Regions from separate parts of the Desulfosporosinus paludis genome, predicted to be linked through region 2. Evidence: riboswitches for the same ligand, from Rfam matches in the RefSeq annotation. Region 2 holds a riboswitch; each other region holds the start of a gene.
The links. Region 2 has a riboswitch for cobalamin ahead of VZF35_RS05805 (amidophosphoribosyltransferase). Riboswitches for the same ligand answer to the same signal wherever they lie in the genome.
Positions count from the first base shown of each region.

Region 1: it holds a riboswitch for cobalamin, as region 2 does, so the genes downstream of both, VZF35_RS25380 (AIR synthase related protein) here and VZF35_RS05805 (amidophosphoribosyltransferase) in region 2, are expected to answer to the same signal.
Region 3: it holds a riboswitch for cobalamin, as region 2 does, so the genes downstream of both, VZF35_RS04190 (ABC transporter ATP-binding protein) here and VZF35_RS05805 (amidophosphoribosyltransferase) in region 2, are expected to answer to the same signal.

Region 1 covers NZ_CP144211.1:5,123,353-5,128,525, reverse strand. Annotated here, with positions in the region: gene VZF35_RS25390 (ABC transporter ATP-binding protein) at 1-691, opposite strand, end outside; gene VZF35_RS25385 (ECF transporter S component) at 719-1,234, opposite strand; gene VZF35_RS25380 (AIR synthase related protein) at 1,307-2,056, opposite strand; cobalamin riboswitch at 2,142-2,317, opposite strand; gene VZF35_RS25375 (flavodoxin family protein) at 2,405-3,223, opposite strand; gene VZF35_RS25370 (DUF1540 domain-containing protein) at 3,418-3,591, shown strand; gene VZF35_RS25365 (PspC domain-containing protein) at 3,784-3,972, shown strand; partial or broken gene VZF35_RS25360 (ABC transporter ATP-binding protein) at 4,036-5,173, opposite strand, start outside.
Region 2 covers NZ_CP144211.1:1,144,057-1,149,229, forward strand. Annotated here, with positions in the region: gene bzaB (B12 lower ligand biosynthesis ThiC-like protein BzaB) at 1-544, opposite strand, end outside; gene thiC (phosphomethylpyrimidine synthase ThiC) at 564-1,862, opposite strand; cobalamin riboswitch at 2,019-2,210, opposite strand; partial or broken gene VZF35_RS05805 (amidophosphoribosyltransferase) at 2,229-3,239, opposite strand; cobalamin riboswitch at 3,357-3,530, opposite strand; gene VZF35_RS05810 (hypothetical protein) at 3,877-4,080, opposite strand; gene VZF35_RS05815 (hypothetical protein) at 4,918-5,173, shown strand, end outside.
Region 3 covers NZ_CP144211.1:799,800-804,972, reverse strand. Annotated here, with positions in the region: gene VZF35_RS04210 (M28 family metallopeptidase) at 1-173, shown strand, start outside; gene VZF35_RS04205 (GNAT family N-acetyltransferase) at 162-749, opposite strand; gene VZF35_RS04200 (pyridoxamine 5'-phosphate oxidase family protein) at 898-1,302, opposite strand; gene VZF35_RS04195 (hypothetical protein) at 1,512-2,129, shown strand; cobalamin riboswitch at 2,175-2,350, shown strand; gene VZF35_RS04190 (ABC transporter ATP-binding protein) at 2,417-3,949, shown strand; gene VZF35_RS04185 (energy-coupling factor transporter transmembrane component T family protein) at 3,936-4,673, shown strand; gene VZF35_RS04180 (hypothetical protein) at 4,701-5,173, shown strand, end outside.

The sequences.
Region 1 (5,173 bases), 1.4 Mb from region 2:
GATTGATTACGACGACCTCATCTGCCGTTTTGAGCACATCTTCGCTGGAATGTTCGACCAACATAATGGTTAAATCCTTCTTCCTGCGCAAGTCATCTAAGGTCGTGAAAATTTCTGATCGACCTATTGGATCGAGTTCCGAGGTCGGTTCATCGAGCACTAAGATTTCAGGTTCCATCGCCAGGACTCCAGCAATCGCCAAACGTTGTTTCTCCCCACCGGATAACTCTTCTGTCAATCGTTGATTATAGCCTTGAAGTCTTACTTTCTCTAAAGTACCATTAACTCTCTGTTGGATCTCTTCTAAAGGTACTGAAATGTTACGGGGGCCAAAAGCGGTGTCTTCCTCCACCGTTCGACCAATAAGCTGACTCTCCGGGTCCTGGAGGACGAGCCCCAAAAATTTGGACATCAATTGTACAGGAGTCTTCCTTACATCCTGACCGGCCACGACCACTTGACCTGTCAGCTTACCTTCAAGAAGTTGTGGAATCAGCCCGTTAAGACACAAACTAAGGGTCGTTTTTCCTGCTCCGGTTTCTCCCATTAAAACGATGAACTTTCCCTTTTCCACGGTTAAGGATATGGTTTTTAAACTTGCTTCTACAGCGTTTGGATAATAATATGAGACATTCGTAAGTTCAATGGCATTCTTATTTTCTAAGTCTTTGTCAGCTCTTTCAATTCCCACGGTTTCTAAGGTTTCCTCCTTATGAGTTTAAATTAAGCGGCTTCCCTTAATGGCTTTATAAGCAATCGCGGAAACAATGACATTAAGTGCTGATCCGACGACGAGAAAAGGCAGTACTCCCAGAGCGCCCCCCATTCCCATGATGGGAACCATGGCAAAAGAAGATACAACCCCATTGAGGATGATACCTACGATGACTGCCGGTATAAGACCCAGCGTTTTGTTTACCCAGCGATAGGCCAAAGCCCATAAAGCCATCTGGAAAGCAATATAAAGATGGACAGGAATAGTTAAAGGGAATCCGACCACCGCCGATGTTAACAAATGCCCAAAGGAAATAACAACCGCACCTTCAATGCCTCCAAAGGCTAAGGCACTGAAAAATCCTGGAGCTGAATCCATGCCAATTGTTCCGACAGGACTTGGAATTTTAATCAATGCACCTACAGCACTTAAGGCAATGAAAATGGCCATGATGGAAAGTCTTTTGACATTCCAAGCAGAAAGTTTAACTTCCTTAGATTCGGTGTTAATTTGACTCATAAGTTTACTCCTCCTTAAATTAAGTGGTCGTTTCAGTAGAAATAAGTAAGTGATGCTCTTTAATAAAAGTGGTTAGACTAGCGTTCCAATCTTATGAATAGGTAGTTGTTTAAGATCTGAAAAAACAAGATTTGTAACCGGGCGAGGCGACGAAATGATTAGGCAGGTAGAAGGTCCGGCCGATTTGTCCATATTTAAGCTACAAGACGGGTAGAACAACAGCCGGCTATGGCTATTTAAGGCAAGCTGCTCTGCCTCCGTGCGGATTCCTCTCGATCCAACGGGTATCATGTCATGAATTTCTGAGATTCCTAAAAGCTTATTCAGATGCTTTATCTGGATAATTTCAGGATCCTCAGGGTTACTGGCTTCAGGGCCAACTTTGGGCAGACCTAAACAAAAGACGTCATCTCCAGGTTGGGAAGTTCCAAGCCGCAATTGATGTTTCATTACTATTCCTACGACACTGATACCGAGTGCAGTTTCTTGTGTCACCATGTTCTTTTCTGTGCTGATGGCTAAAGGGAGTGCCAGACCGGCGGATATCAGCTCTTCCTTCACCCCCTTTAATAATTCTTCACCTGTCGGGTATGGTTCATTAGAAATCGCCACGGTCATGACCTTAGGCGTCGCTCCCACGGCTAAAATTTCCAATAAGGCTACTCGTGCCGTCAGCCTCCCTGTGATGGACCAGGCAACCTGAACTATGTCAAAACTTTTTAGGCCAATCGCCCCGCAGGAATCACAAGAAGCTACAAGATATTGTTCTGGGTTTATCGAAACTACTTCGATATCCCGCCCCTGATATCCCAATGTTTCCACCCCCTTTCCTATAAAAAACAAAAGTTCACAATCAATTTTCTATCCTTTATGAATAAGAAAATTGACCATGAACTTTACCTTGATCCAGGTCACTTACATTATAGGCAGGTCTCCTGACTTAGAATCAGCAACTTATACCCCTTCCCGGTTTCCCAGTGGTTAATGTACAAGTCTCCTCTTTTACAGTGGTGGGTCCGTCCGGGATTTTCACCCAGTTCCCTATTCTCCCCATTTAAGGGCACCTATAAAAATAATTATTGAATTAATCGTATTTTAATCCATGAAGGACTAGATTACAAGACTTTTTTGAATCTTCTTCCGCGTCGTGACTAGTGTATTTCAGTGTACCTAACCTTTGTAGCGATTTCGTATAACCGCCAGCTCTTTACGGCGTTTACCAAACTCTCGAACTTGATCGTTCAACCAGACCTGAAAATGTTCTTTCAAATCACTTTTGTTAAAGCGACTGGCTTTAGGACCAAACTCCCAATGCAAATTCGTTCCGTTGTCCAATGAACGAATCTCCGCTTCCTGACCGCAAAACGGGCAGACAGCATGATTAGGTCTGGGGAACTTCCAGAGGTCGGACCAACAGGTAGGACATTGACCGGCTTCTAATGGGCGAGGTTCACCGAATAACGAGTTTCCAAGAGCTTGTATTCGTTCCTTCACTTCTGACTGTAATAAAGCCTCACCGGGCAGGGCGCCAATAAACATATGGGCATCTTTAACCTCCAGACCCAGAAATCGAGCATTGGCGATTAAAGCAGATAGGGTATACCCTTCCCAACCTTTGATTCCTGCAGTACCAATGATCACACAAGGTTTTCCCCAGATTTCATCGATATGTTGTGCAAGGGCGATAATCCTATCACCTAACAGTTTGGTTATCCCAGCAGGGCCTAAGGCGTAGCATGGAGCTGATAAAATGATTCCATCAGCTTCTTTTATTCTTTCGAATACTGAATATAAATCATCGATAAGAGGACATGGTTGATCTGGGACTAAACAGGCATAACACGCTTTGCAGGGCCGAAGGTTTAATTCTGGCAGCTTGAGAAGATCAAGTTTTACTTCTTCTCCAATTGAGGCAGCCGTTTCTTTAATTAAGATTTCGCCATTGGCCAATTTCCTTTGCGAAGCAACTATTCCTAAGATCTTTTTCATGATATCTCTCCTTCTAGTCTATAGTTCGCGCAACTTATAATAATTCAAAAAGTTTTTTGTTAGGTATAATGCTTTAAAGTAAAACGTTATACCATTATTATATCATTCACTCCTCTATGTAAATATATGGATTTATAAAATCTAACGATCTGGAGATTATAATAGAGAATTTTAATTTAAGGAGGAATTTTAATATGTCTGGACAAGCTAAGAAAATGCCTCAGCCTAATGGTGGAATTAAATGTCTTGTTAACACCTGTCATTACTATGGTACAGGGGATCATTGTCATGCGGATAAGATCGAAGTTCAATCCCCTAATGCCCAAAGCACTGAGATGACAGACTGCGCAACGTTTCTTCCAGAGTAATTCAAAATTAACTTTTTCAACAGAATTTTTGAATTATAAGTATAAGGCTTGCTCGAAAAGACAAGCCTTATACTTTTGCATTTTTTCCTGCCTGTAACATTTGGGTCAGTATTTGCGTATTAAGGGTGGAGAGGTTACCTTTTACCTGAAATACCAGATGTACTTTGGCAAATGATAAAAGGAGGAAAAAGAATGTCCAGACGTTTGTATAGATCTAGTCACGACAAGCAGCTTGGAGGGGTTTGTGGCGGGATTGCGGAGTACTTAGACCTTGATCCTAGTCTTGTTCGGATAGGAGCTTTACTTCTTCTCCTGGTAGGGGGGACAGGTTTTCTGGCTTATCTAGTAGCATGGTTCATTATTCCAAGTGATAAAGCGTAATAAAAAACTAATCAAAACTTTATAGAATTTTAGAATGGCTGGGAAAAATCAAAATGAGATTTCCTAGCTGTTTTTCGTTTGATTCTCTCCTTGTTGAAGCATAAACATTTTATGGTACAATCCTTCTTTGGCCAAAAGTTCTGCATGTTTACCTCTTTCTGCAATTCTCCCGTGGTGGAGTACTAAAATCAGATCAGCGTCCTGAATGGTCGAAAGTCGGTGGGCGATAGCGATGGTTGTACGACCTTTCCGCATTTTATTTAAGGCAGTTTGAATCGCTTCTTCCGTTTCTGTATCGACGTTTGCTGTTGCTTCATCTAAGACTAGAATTTTGGGGTTACCGGCTATGGTTCGAGCAAAACAGATTAGCTGACGTTGCCCATTGGACAAGGTTGCCCCTCGTTCCCCACCGGTTCTTGAAATCCTTGGGGGAGTTTTCGTATAAATTCCTCTGCTTGAACAAAAGAAAGTGCTTCTTCAACCTCTTTCTCTTGGACAGTTGGTCTGGCCAGGGCAATGTTGCTCGAAATATTTCCCACGAATAAAAACGGGTCTTGAGCTACAAGGCCCACTTTACTTCGCAGTTCCTGATCAGACACCTCAGTAAGAGGGATCTCGTCTATAAGAATCTCCCCCCGAGTGATGGGATAAAAACGCATGAGGAGATTAGCAACAGTACTTTTACCGCTGCCGGTGTGTCCGACTAAAGCCACTGTTTGACCAGGATAGGCGGTAAAATTGATGGATTGCAAGACATCAGTCCCACCATGTTCGACACCGTCATAGGAGAAACTGACATTCTTAAATTCTATCTTTCCCTGATCAATGAACTGTAAAGGGTTCGAGCTGACGTTTGCCGCTATTCGTTGATCATCTAACAATTCAAAAACTCGTTCAGCGGCAACCAAGGATTGCTGGAATTGAGATAATCTCTGCATCACCATGTTAATGGGTTCAAAGAAGCGATCAAGGTAATTGATAAAGGCGTAAAGCACACCGATTTGAATGGGCCCAAACAGCGATCTGAACCCGAAATAATCTAAAACGAGGATGAGAGCAAAGGTATAGATCAAGTCAACGGCCGGACGAACAAAAAGACTTTCCAAGCGGATGTTGGTTATCGCTGCCCGATAGTAGGCATTATTGATTGCTTGAAATTCAGCGCGGAAACGTTTCTCCTGCCGCATGGCCTGAATGATAA
Region 2 (5,173 bases):
CAGTTACCCGTCCTGTAACCTGCATTCTTTTGATGACGTCCATATTCAGAGCACAATGAATCGCCATAAAATCCAGACCATCGGCCGCTTGTCTTTCAATGACCTCAAAAATATCTTCTTCTCTCATGTTGACAACACTGCCGTATTTTTCAATCGCTTCGATGCCTGCCTGGTAAATCATTGTGCTGCCTACAGCAACATGAGCCAGGGACAAGGACTGTTTTCTCATGCCATCAATATCTTTTCCCGTACTTAAATCCATAAAACTATCGCAGCCAGCTTCTTCCGCAATCGCCAGCTTTCGGGCTTCCATTTCCATGTCATCACGATCACTGGAGGTGCCGATCAGGGCATTAACCTTAATCCTCAAACCTTCCCCGATCCCACAGTATTTAAATTCCTTCCGTTTTCTGTTTCTGGGAATGACAATTCTCCCTTCTGCAACTCCCTGCCGGATAAACTCTACATCAAGATTCTCATCAGCTGCCACCGCTTCCATTTCCTCGGTGATGATTCCTGAACGTGCTTTTAAAACCTGTGTCATCTTATCCACCTTTCCCTTCTTAACAACTATGCTTTGATGTGTTCAGATACTTAGCGACAATTTCCATGGCACAGTACTTCCCGCACATGGCACAAGCCGTGGATTCCCCACTATTTCGGGTTTTCCTGATCTCTTTTGCTCTCTGCGGATCAAGGGCCAATTCCAGTTGTCTTTTCCAGTCCAGGTTCTTCCGGGCCATAGACATTTCCAAATCCCATTGATGGGCTTCTTTCATCCCTTTGGCCAGGTCGCCGGCATGTGCAGCGATACGGGCGGCTATGACTCCCTCGTGCACCTGATCAACGCTGGGTACGCCAATATGTTCAGCCGGGGTAACATAACAAAGAAATTCCGCACCGGCCCAGGCACTGAGGGCTCCCCCGATAGCAGCATTAATATGGTCATAACCGGCGGCAATATCCGTTAGCAATGGCCCAAAAACAAAATATGGGGCTCCCTTACAAAGGCTCTTTTGCAAAGTGACAGTCGCCTTCACATGATCTAGAGGCATATGTCCAGGTCCCTTAATCATGATTTGAACCCCCGCCTCCCGAGCCCGCCTGACCAGTTCTCCCAAGATAACCAGTTCCTGAACCTGCGCTCCGTCCAAAGAATCAGCCACACAACCCGGCCTCATCCCGTCAGCCAGGCTGAGAGTAACATGATATTTCCTGGCAATTTCCAATACCCGATCATATTGTTCATAAAGGGGGTTTTCACATTGATTGGCGATCATCCAGCCGATTAAGTGAACACCTCCGTAACTTACCAAAGAGTCAATACGGCCTTCTCTCTTTGCTCGTTCCACAACATCCATGGTCGTTGCGCAGTGTAAGGCTAGGAAGTCAACACCATCTGCCGCATGCCGTTCAATGACTTCAAACATTTCCTCAGCTTCCATTTTCACGCTCGAACCGTACTTTTCCCCAGCTTCAGCGATTGCCTGATAAACTGGCAGTGTTCCAACCGGAACGGAAACAGAATTTAATGTTTCTTTACGCATTGTATCAATATCACCGCTGACGCTTAGATCCATCAGAGCATCCGTACCTGCTGCCAATGCTGTTTTGATCTTTTCAACTTCTTCACTAATTGTAGCTTCACTACCGTAAAGACCAATACTGGCACTGACCTTTGTCCGCAACCCATATCCTATCCCAACAGGAATAATAGTCTTATGGTGAATATTACAAGGAATTACTATTGTACCAGCAGCAACTCCCTGCCTGATAAATTCTGGTGAGACTTTCTCACGGGCCGCCACCTGCTCCATTTCGGTAGTAATTGTTCCTTCCAACGCGCTCGTTAATAAACTCATCATTAATCCTCCTCGTAACTTTTTATAGAGTAAAAATTTTAAACACATATGTCTATGTCTGCATACCTCCCTTTTAAAAATGGTTAATAAAAAAAGTCCACACCTTATTAGATGTGAACATTTCCACCGTTCCCGTCTTGCTGCCTTTATTAGAAAACAGCTCACAACAGTTCAGGCAGGTCTCCTGGCTTCCGGAGTAACGCCCGCGTCTCCCTTCCCGCTTGTTTTTCCTAACGGACAACAAGCGGTGGTTATGAGATGGACTACCGGTTACAGTGGCGGGACCGTCCGGGACTTGCACCCGGTTCCCTATTCTCCCTTGCGGGCACCTGAATGTTATCATATATTTACTTAGAGGCCGCTTTTTCAACCGGTTTCTTGCTTAAAAACCGGAACTGGATAAACCCCGTCAAAACAAGCTGTGCAAAACTCATTAGATTGCTGTAAAACTTGAAGCATTCCTTTTAAGCTGAGGTAATAAAGGCTATCTGCCCCGACATAATGTCTGATTTCTTCAAGAGTTTGATGCGCAGCAACAAGCTCATCAGATGACGGAATATCAATACCATAGTAACAGGGAAATCTTAAGGGGGAGAAGCCACCAAAAAATGCACCTCTTTTGCTCCTGCTTCTCTAAGCATTTGGGCAATATGGCGGCTTGTGGTTCCCCGGACAAGAGAATCGTCCACTATCACTACCCTTTGTCCTTGAATTACATCGTCCACCCGCAACCCCAATTGCACAAGTTTCTGAAGCTAAAATATAACCAAATTCAGACCCTTTCAGTTTTCCTAGGCATAATGGACGCATTCCGTAAGGGTCTCGCAAGCCAATTAGACTGTTTTCTGTCATCATTACCAACGAATATGAACCTGATATTTCATTCAGATAGAGTTCCAGAAGTTTCTTAAGAGGGAGATTCCTGTAATGTGCTATAAAACTCAAAAAAACTTCACTATCTAAGTTGATTGGTCTAGCTACTCTGGTTTGCGCAAACCGCTTTTTTAATTGACATACATTGGTTATGTTCCCATTATGAGCTACAGCGAAACTGCCCTGTTCGCCCTTATATACCAAAGGTTGGGCATTTGCTTCCGAACTATCGCCACTGGTAGAATATCTTACATGTCCTATAGCTACATTTCCCTTTAATGTTTCTATAAGATCTTTACTAAAAACTTCCGTAACCAACCCCATTTTCTTATGTAATTTAATTTCTATCCCGTCTGAAATTGCCATCCCGGCACTTTCCTCTCCCCTATGTTGCAGCGCAATGAGACCATAGTAAGTTTTTAGGGCAACACTATTACCTGGAGCATAAATACCAAAAACACCACACTCGTCACGGGGTTTGTCACGAAATTCCCAAGGGAACATTTTCCTCTCCTCCCTCGAAATTAGTAACTTAATATTATATTAAAACAAAAAACCCGCAACTCATTATGAGCGCGGATTTTTCCATCATCCTCACCTAAACCAACTTAAACGCGAAGTCGATGCTTAGTATTTACAGGCAGGTCTCCTGACTCAGGTTCATAGCTTCCTTGCCCCCTTCCTCCTTACAGAGTGGTCATGGCAATAGCTCCCCTTTACAGTGGCGGGTCCGTCCGGGACTTACACCCGGTTCCCTATTCTCCCTCATTGGGCACCTGTAAAATTCGGTTTAATTATGGCTAATATTACTTAAGAAGATAGAATATGTCAAGTACAATTTTCGATGAAATTTTGTATCAACCACCCGTCAAGTCACCAGTAATCTTTCACCCCTACCACCCACCAACCTTCGAAAGGGGCCTTCTTTTGGAAAGCGGGTGAGATCGACTCATTACTCGACTACGGCTAGGCTTTACCAGAACGAACAGTATCAACTTTTCAATTAGTGTTAGCTTAAGTTTTGCACCACAATGAGGACAAACTGTCGCGGACTGTGCAACTTCTCTTGAGCAAGTCTTACAGGACGTTAATTGATCCATAACCAATTCCACCTTTCTGTTTCCTCACTCCATCAGAATGGTTAATAAATTAATACTTTGACGGTTTGCATTATTCCAAAAAAGATAAGGCAAAACCCAAAGATTCGTTCGCTTCGAATAAGTCGACTTCTATCCATAGGCAACCTTTCATTTAGCCAACCGATATACCATCCTTGGAATGAGAGAAATGAAATCACCAAACCAAATGCAATGAGAAGCATTCTAAAGAATGTTCCTAATTTCACCAATTATCCCTCCCCCAACGTTCACCGTGTGGACGGTAACATTGGATATCTCAACATATCGTACTAATTCCACAATTATACTTTATTTCCTGTGCGCACGTTGTGCGTTTCATATATATTTTTTCAGAAATCATTGCTCCTGCGGTGCGATGTAAGACAACCGACTAACCTCATGCGAAAGCCTCTGGGGGACAATAGCATGTCGGTAAAGTCAGGATTAGACTGCTAACGCTGTCGAGTTGCCTGGCGAGTCAGGCCATATATGGTAAAGCCTGTGGGCTGAATCCGGGTCTGTGGCTGTGAAACGCTGACGGTCATGCACCGGCTATTAATAGGTATACCTAATATGAGGAAAGTTGGGTATAAGCAGGCCTATTGACGCACCTGTGGTAAGCAGGGTAACGACCAACCGGGTACCTACGTATGGATACACTATATGAAACTGCCAAACGTGACCTGCCTAAGTGCCGTTCCTGGCATATGGCAGAGAGCCCTAACAGTAGCCTAATGGCCTTCTGTAACGGAAGGCACACGGTGAGCAGTTCCTTCTCCAATACTAAAGCCCTGGCCTCGACCTTCGCCTTGGAATTCCTTAACCCCTCCGCATTCGTCTTCAAACTGTCGCGCTCTGTACTCAGCCGGGTTATTTGGCCCGCTTGCTCTTCCAGGGCTTTCCGGAGATCCGCCTTTTCCTCCAGGGCCCGATCCCGTTCCTTAATGACCTGATCCCGCTCTTTTTTACATAACGGTGGAAAGCTATCTCTTCAGGAATTATATAAAGTTGCGTCACCAGTCCAAGGAAAAGGTAAAGGAATTTTACGATCGATTCGCACTCAAATGGTTCCAAGAATTCCTATCGTTATGGTGTTTGTTAGTCATCGTAAGAATGAAAATGAATGGTTAGCTATTCTTAGCACGGACCGTACTTTAACCGAAGAAGAAATTATCAGGAATTACAGCATGCGGTTAGATATTGAAACCTTTATTAAATGCACAAAATCGCTTCTTAAGTTGCAGAAGGAGTTTCAAGGCCGTTCTTACGACATGCTGATTAGTCATACAACAATCGTTTATGTACGTTATATCCTGCTCG
Region 3 (5,173 bases), 340 kb from region 2:
ACAGTGATCAAGTTTTCTTCAACCTGGATCATGTTCCGGCTGTTACTTTAATGGCCAGAGATTGGCTTTTAAAAAATCACACCCCGGAAGATGTTCCGGATTTTATTAACCCGAAGAAAATTGCTCTTGCCAGCGATATCCTATATAATGCCCTTCAAAGCTTAATCGTTTAAAGCATGCAAAGCTTCATTGAGAAGAACCATATGAATATGATCTTCCCATTTGCCGTTAATTCGCAGGTATTTTTTAGCTAAGCCTTCGTTATAAAATCCGAGCTTTTCCACAACCCTCATTGACCGCATATTTCGGGGTAATATATTTGCTTCAATACGATGAAGCCCCATCGTGTTGAAGGCAAATTCGATAACTTTCTTAAGCGCCTCAGTCATGTAGCCCTGATTTATCTCCTCACCGTCTAATCTATAGCCTAGATGGCATGAATGAAAGGCCCCATAGACGATATTGTTTAAAGCCACTGACCCAATAGTTCTGGAAAACCCATCGCTTTTTCTGAAAAGCCAGACTCTGAATGTTCCACCTGCTGCTATTCTGGATATCTCGTCCCGCAATGCTTCCTGTTGGTAATGGATGGTATAGAATTTATGATCTTTGACTGCCTCCCATTCCCGGAGAAACTCCTCGTTGCGTTTAAAATAATCTAAAATTACCCCTACAAAGTTCTCATCCGAAACCCTTAGTACAAGACGTTCTGTTTCCAACTCTAGTTTTGCCAAATTCGGACTATTCATGATTTTTATCCTCCTGCTCCAATGATTCTAGGGTAAGTAAGTGTGCCAGTGTTTGGCGCTAATCAGACAACCAGTTGTCTGGGCGATCTTCTAGGTTACGATGACATAAGAAAAGCCGCTAATTTTATTCAGCGGCGTAGGTATTAGCCTAAAAATCAAATGATTTTGGAGGATTTGGCGAAAAATCGTAAATAGTCGCTTTTCCATGTTCTAAATAAAAAAGTTTAAGAACGGGATTGTCTGCTGACTGATAAAGCTGTTTAAGATTAGGGGCGTGTTCGAAGATTTTTTCCTTCATGCGGATGTCCTCCTCAAACGTGATTTCTCCGCTGACTCTAACCCAAACCATGTCTTTGGTAGTTTTGGAGAATTCAATATAGGGCACAGCCATTAATTGTTTATAGACCTCTTTAGTACTTGCAGTGCAGAAATATAGTCTTCCTTTTTCTTCAAACATGAATCCCCATGGTCTAACTCTCGGTTTCCCTTCATCAACTGTAGCTAAATATCCAACAGCTGAACGGTCGTTTAAAATGGACAGTACTTCATTCACGTTAATTCGCCCCCTATACACCTTTTGTTAGATTGTACCTCGCAACTAAAAATAATGCAAAAAACCTGAGAATTTCGATCTTAATTACCAGAGCTGCAGCAACAGCGTTGTGATTCATAGCCGCTGTAATTTTTGTTTTGCCAAATATTACAACAGTTAAAACCCTCCCAATTGGAGCAAAATAATTAACATTAAGAATGGGGGGGAGTATGTTGAAGTCTTTTATTAAACTAACGGATTCATTACTGAGATTTGGTAAGATGAGGGATTCTATCACGATTGGGCTTTTGGGAGGTTTAATAGGAACAATCTTTATGGATATATCAAATCTGTTAATATTCAAGGCAGGTAAAACCGAGGCCTTATATGGACATATAGCAGGCGGATTATTTGTAGCTCCTTTCAGAACAAAACGCAGAAAGAATTTTATTTTAGGCCAGATGACTCATTTAGGAATAGGCTCAATTTGGGGAACGTTATTAACCTATCTCTTAAAGAAAACAGGGAAAGATCATCACCTGATTAAAGGATTGTTCATATCAATGTTAACCCTTGGCAGCCTTATTGGCGGGCAAAAATTTGGTATGCTAAAGAAGTTTGGATTGACAAAGACGTTCTACTCAGCTGTATGGAACCATCTTGTATACGGGTTGGTTTCTGCACAGGCCATAGTGATGATAGCAGATCCAATCATATTTGCATCATCGAAGGATGCTAAAGAGAGCTGTCAACAAATTAGGCGAAAGGCCAGTTATCCCTGTTCAGTCAGATCTTCGAATGAGTTGGTTCAATCAAAAGATGATCATTTTAAATCGCATCAACTTTAAAACCCCTTATTGACAAACTAATTGAATTATTCTATTATAAAGTCAACTAAATACATATTTATAGGTGCCCATCAAGGGATAATAGGGAACCAGGTTAAAATCCTGGACGGACCCACCACTGTAATTAGATGTTGAAAATGTACATTTGCCACTGGTGTAACTGGGAAGGCGTACATTTGAGTCTATAAGTCAGGAGACCTGCCTACAAAATAATTCAAAAAGAACAATGGTAAAGTTCTAGCTTCTTGAAAGCTAGAACTTTTTATTTTTTTAATTTAGGAGTGTCTATGGAGACAATTGCAACCATAATAATCGAAAAACTTGTATTTCCAAATGAAGAAAAGCCTGCTCTTAAAAACATTAACTTTGAAATTAAGCGAGGTGATTTTATTGTTATTACCGGTGGTGTTGCTTCTGGCAAGTCGATTTTATTGCACTCGATCACAGGTGCTATTCCACACTATCATAACGCGGAATTAACAGGTAAAATCACAATCTTAGGCCAAGATATTAAGGATGTGCATCTCAATCATATGTCAGATTATGTGGGATACATGATGCAGGAACCCCATAATCAAATCATCAGTCTCGATGTCTATGAAGATGTTGCTTTTGGCCTCGGCAATCTGGGGATTCCTTGTGAACAAACAGAGCAGATTGTTAATAATACGTTGAAATTTGTGGGTTTGGACGGTTATGAGAACAGACAGACCGCTTCGCTTTCCGGAGGCCAGGCTCAACGTGTGGTTTTGGCAGGTGTTTTAGCCCTTAATGCTCCAATTTTGATTCTTGATCAACCAACCGCTGAGCTGGATCCTCAAGGTCGCTTAGAGATTTATAAGCGCTTAAGTCAGCTTAATAAACATCAAAACCTTACGATCGTTTTGGTTATGGATCGAATTGAAGAGGTCCTCAGTTATGCTAACAGAGTCTTTTATCTTAAGGATGGTGAAATTATCAAGGAGTATTTGCCTGAAGACTATTACAACGATCAGGTCTTACTCCAAAAGAGAAGGTTGAAATACGCCGCTGATGCTGCAATAGCTAACAGTAGTCCTAAGGAAAGTATCGCTAAAATCATCAATGTTTCCTATCGATACAGAAATAATCTAATAGGTTGTGAAGATATTCATTTAGAAGTTTATAAGGGTGATTTTATATCAATCATTGGTTTAAACGGATCTGGAAAATCGACTTTAGCCAAATTGCTTATCGGTCTCTTAAAGCCTTGTAAAGGTGAAATCAAACTGTTTGGCAAGCTGTTGAATAGGGAAAACCTGACAAAAATCCGCACACAAATAGGTTTTCTATTTCAAAACCCCGACCACCAGATCTTTGCAAGCACCTTGGAAGAAGAAGTTGGATTTTCGTTGAAGCTAAGAGGGGAGCGAGAGGCAGTCATTGATCAGAAAATTGATGAGTGCTTAGAATTCGTAGGGCTGCTGGATTATAAGAAAATGCATCCTCAGCGCTTAAGCCGTGGTCAGAGACAGCTTTTAGCCTTAGCCTCCATCCTTGCCGGTGATCCGGAATTCATCATTGCTGATGAACCCACCTCGGGCCTCGATGAAAACCAAGGGTTTATGATTATGAATAAACTTTTCGACTTATCTCAAAAAGGCAAAACAATTTTGTGTATAACCCACGATCTCACGTTGGCCAAAGCCTATTCGAATCGCTTAGTTGCGCTGAATAACCATCGCCTGCAATTTGATATTTCCATAAAAGATCTTCCGGAATATAACGAGGCACTTAAAGAAATTGGACTGAATTTTCAAGACATTGCTTTATTTAGGGGGGGCTGGGATGGGAGTTTCTAAGCTAGATCCCCGGACGAAGTTAGTCTGGTATGCACTGATGATCTACTTTGCCCTGAGTTGTCAAACCGCTGTTCAGTTGAGTCTTGTTTTATTAGTATGCATTGTAGCCTCTTTGATCCTATCTGGTTCCTTAAAACAATATAAGGTTATGATCATGATCATCTTGCTTTTGGGTCTTCAGATATTGTTCGTTCAGCTAATCTTCTGCCGGGAAGGTATTCTGATCTATCAATGGGGAATCCTCAAAATTTACAGTGAAGCTATTCCTTTAGCGATCACCGGTATACTTAAGGCCACCCTCATTTTCTCTGCAAGTCTGCAATTTTTCACCTCGGCTTCAGCTCAAGATTTTACCTTGATGCTCATCAAATTCAGAATTCCTTACCGTTTTGCCATGCTGGTGGGGCTTGGCGTTCGCTTCCTCCCGCTTATGAAAGCTGAATATGTATCCATCATCGATAGCCAGCGTACCAGAGGCTTAAAGATGGAAAATGTTTGGGACGATCTTAAAGCCATTATTCCAACCTTCCTGCCTTTTTTGTATCGCGCTGTACGACGTTCTACAGAAATAGCCCTAGCCATGGAGCTGAGAGGGTATGGACGAAGCAAAACCCGAACTTTTTCAACAGATTTAGAGATGAAGTATTACGATATTGCCTTAATCGCTGCGATGTTATTGGTAATAAGCATCAGCCTTGCAGTCAGGTTATTACCATTAATATAATCATCAAACTTTAGGAGGAGAATTGAAATGAAAGAAAAATTATTCAGAACTGACACCAAAGCCCTTGTAGGCTCCGTCATCATCGGAATTGTCTTCGTGATTATGGAGCAGGTAACTGGAAGAATCGACGGTATTTTGGATCCTACCCTTTTACTTCTTAATGGCACCTGCTGGGCATTTTTCACGGGTCTCATTGTCTTAATGTACAAACAGCCTGCAGGCATTATTGCCGGATTAGTGGAAGCCATTGTAGCCATGGCAACAGCCTATTCGCCGCTGGCTTTTTTCTTCTTATTCGCCAATACTATCGGCTCCATCGTGTATTCATTAATTGCTGCTAATTTTTCCATGAAGAAATTAAGCCACCATATCTTAGCTATGTTCGGTTGTACTGTTATCGGCAACTTATGCGTTACGATTGGATTGATTTATGTCATTCATCTTGACTGGAAGATTGCACTTTTATCTTCAGCTCTAACGGCCTTAGTAGGAACCATTGT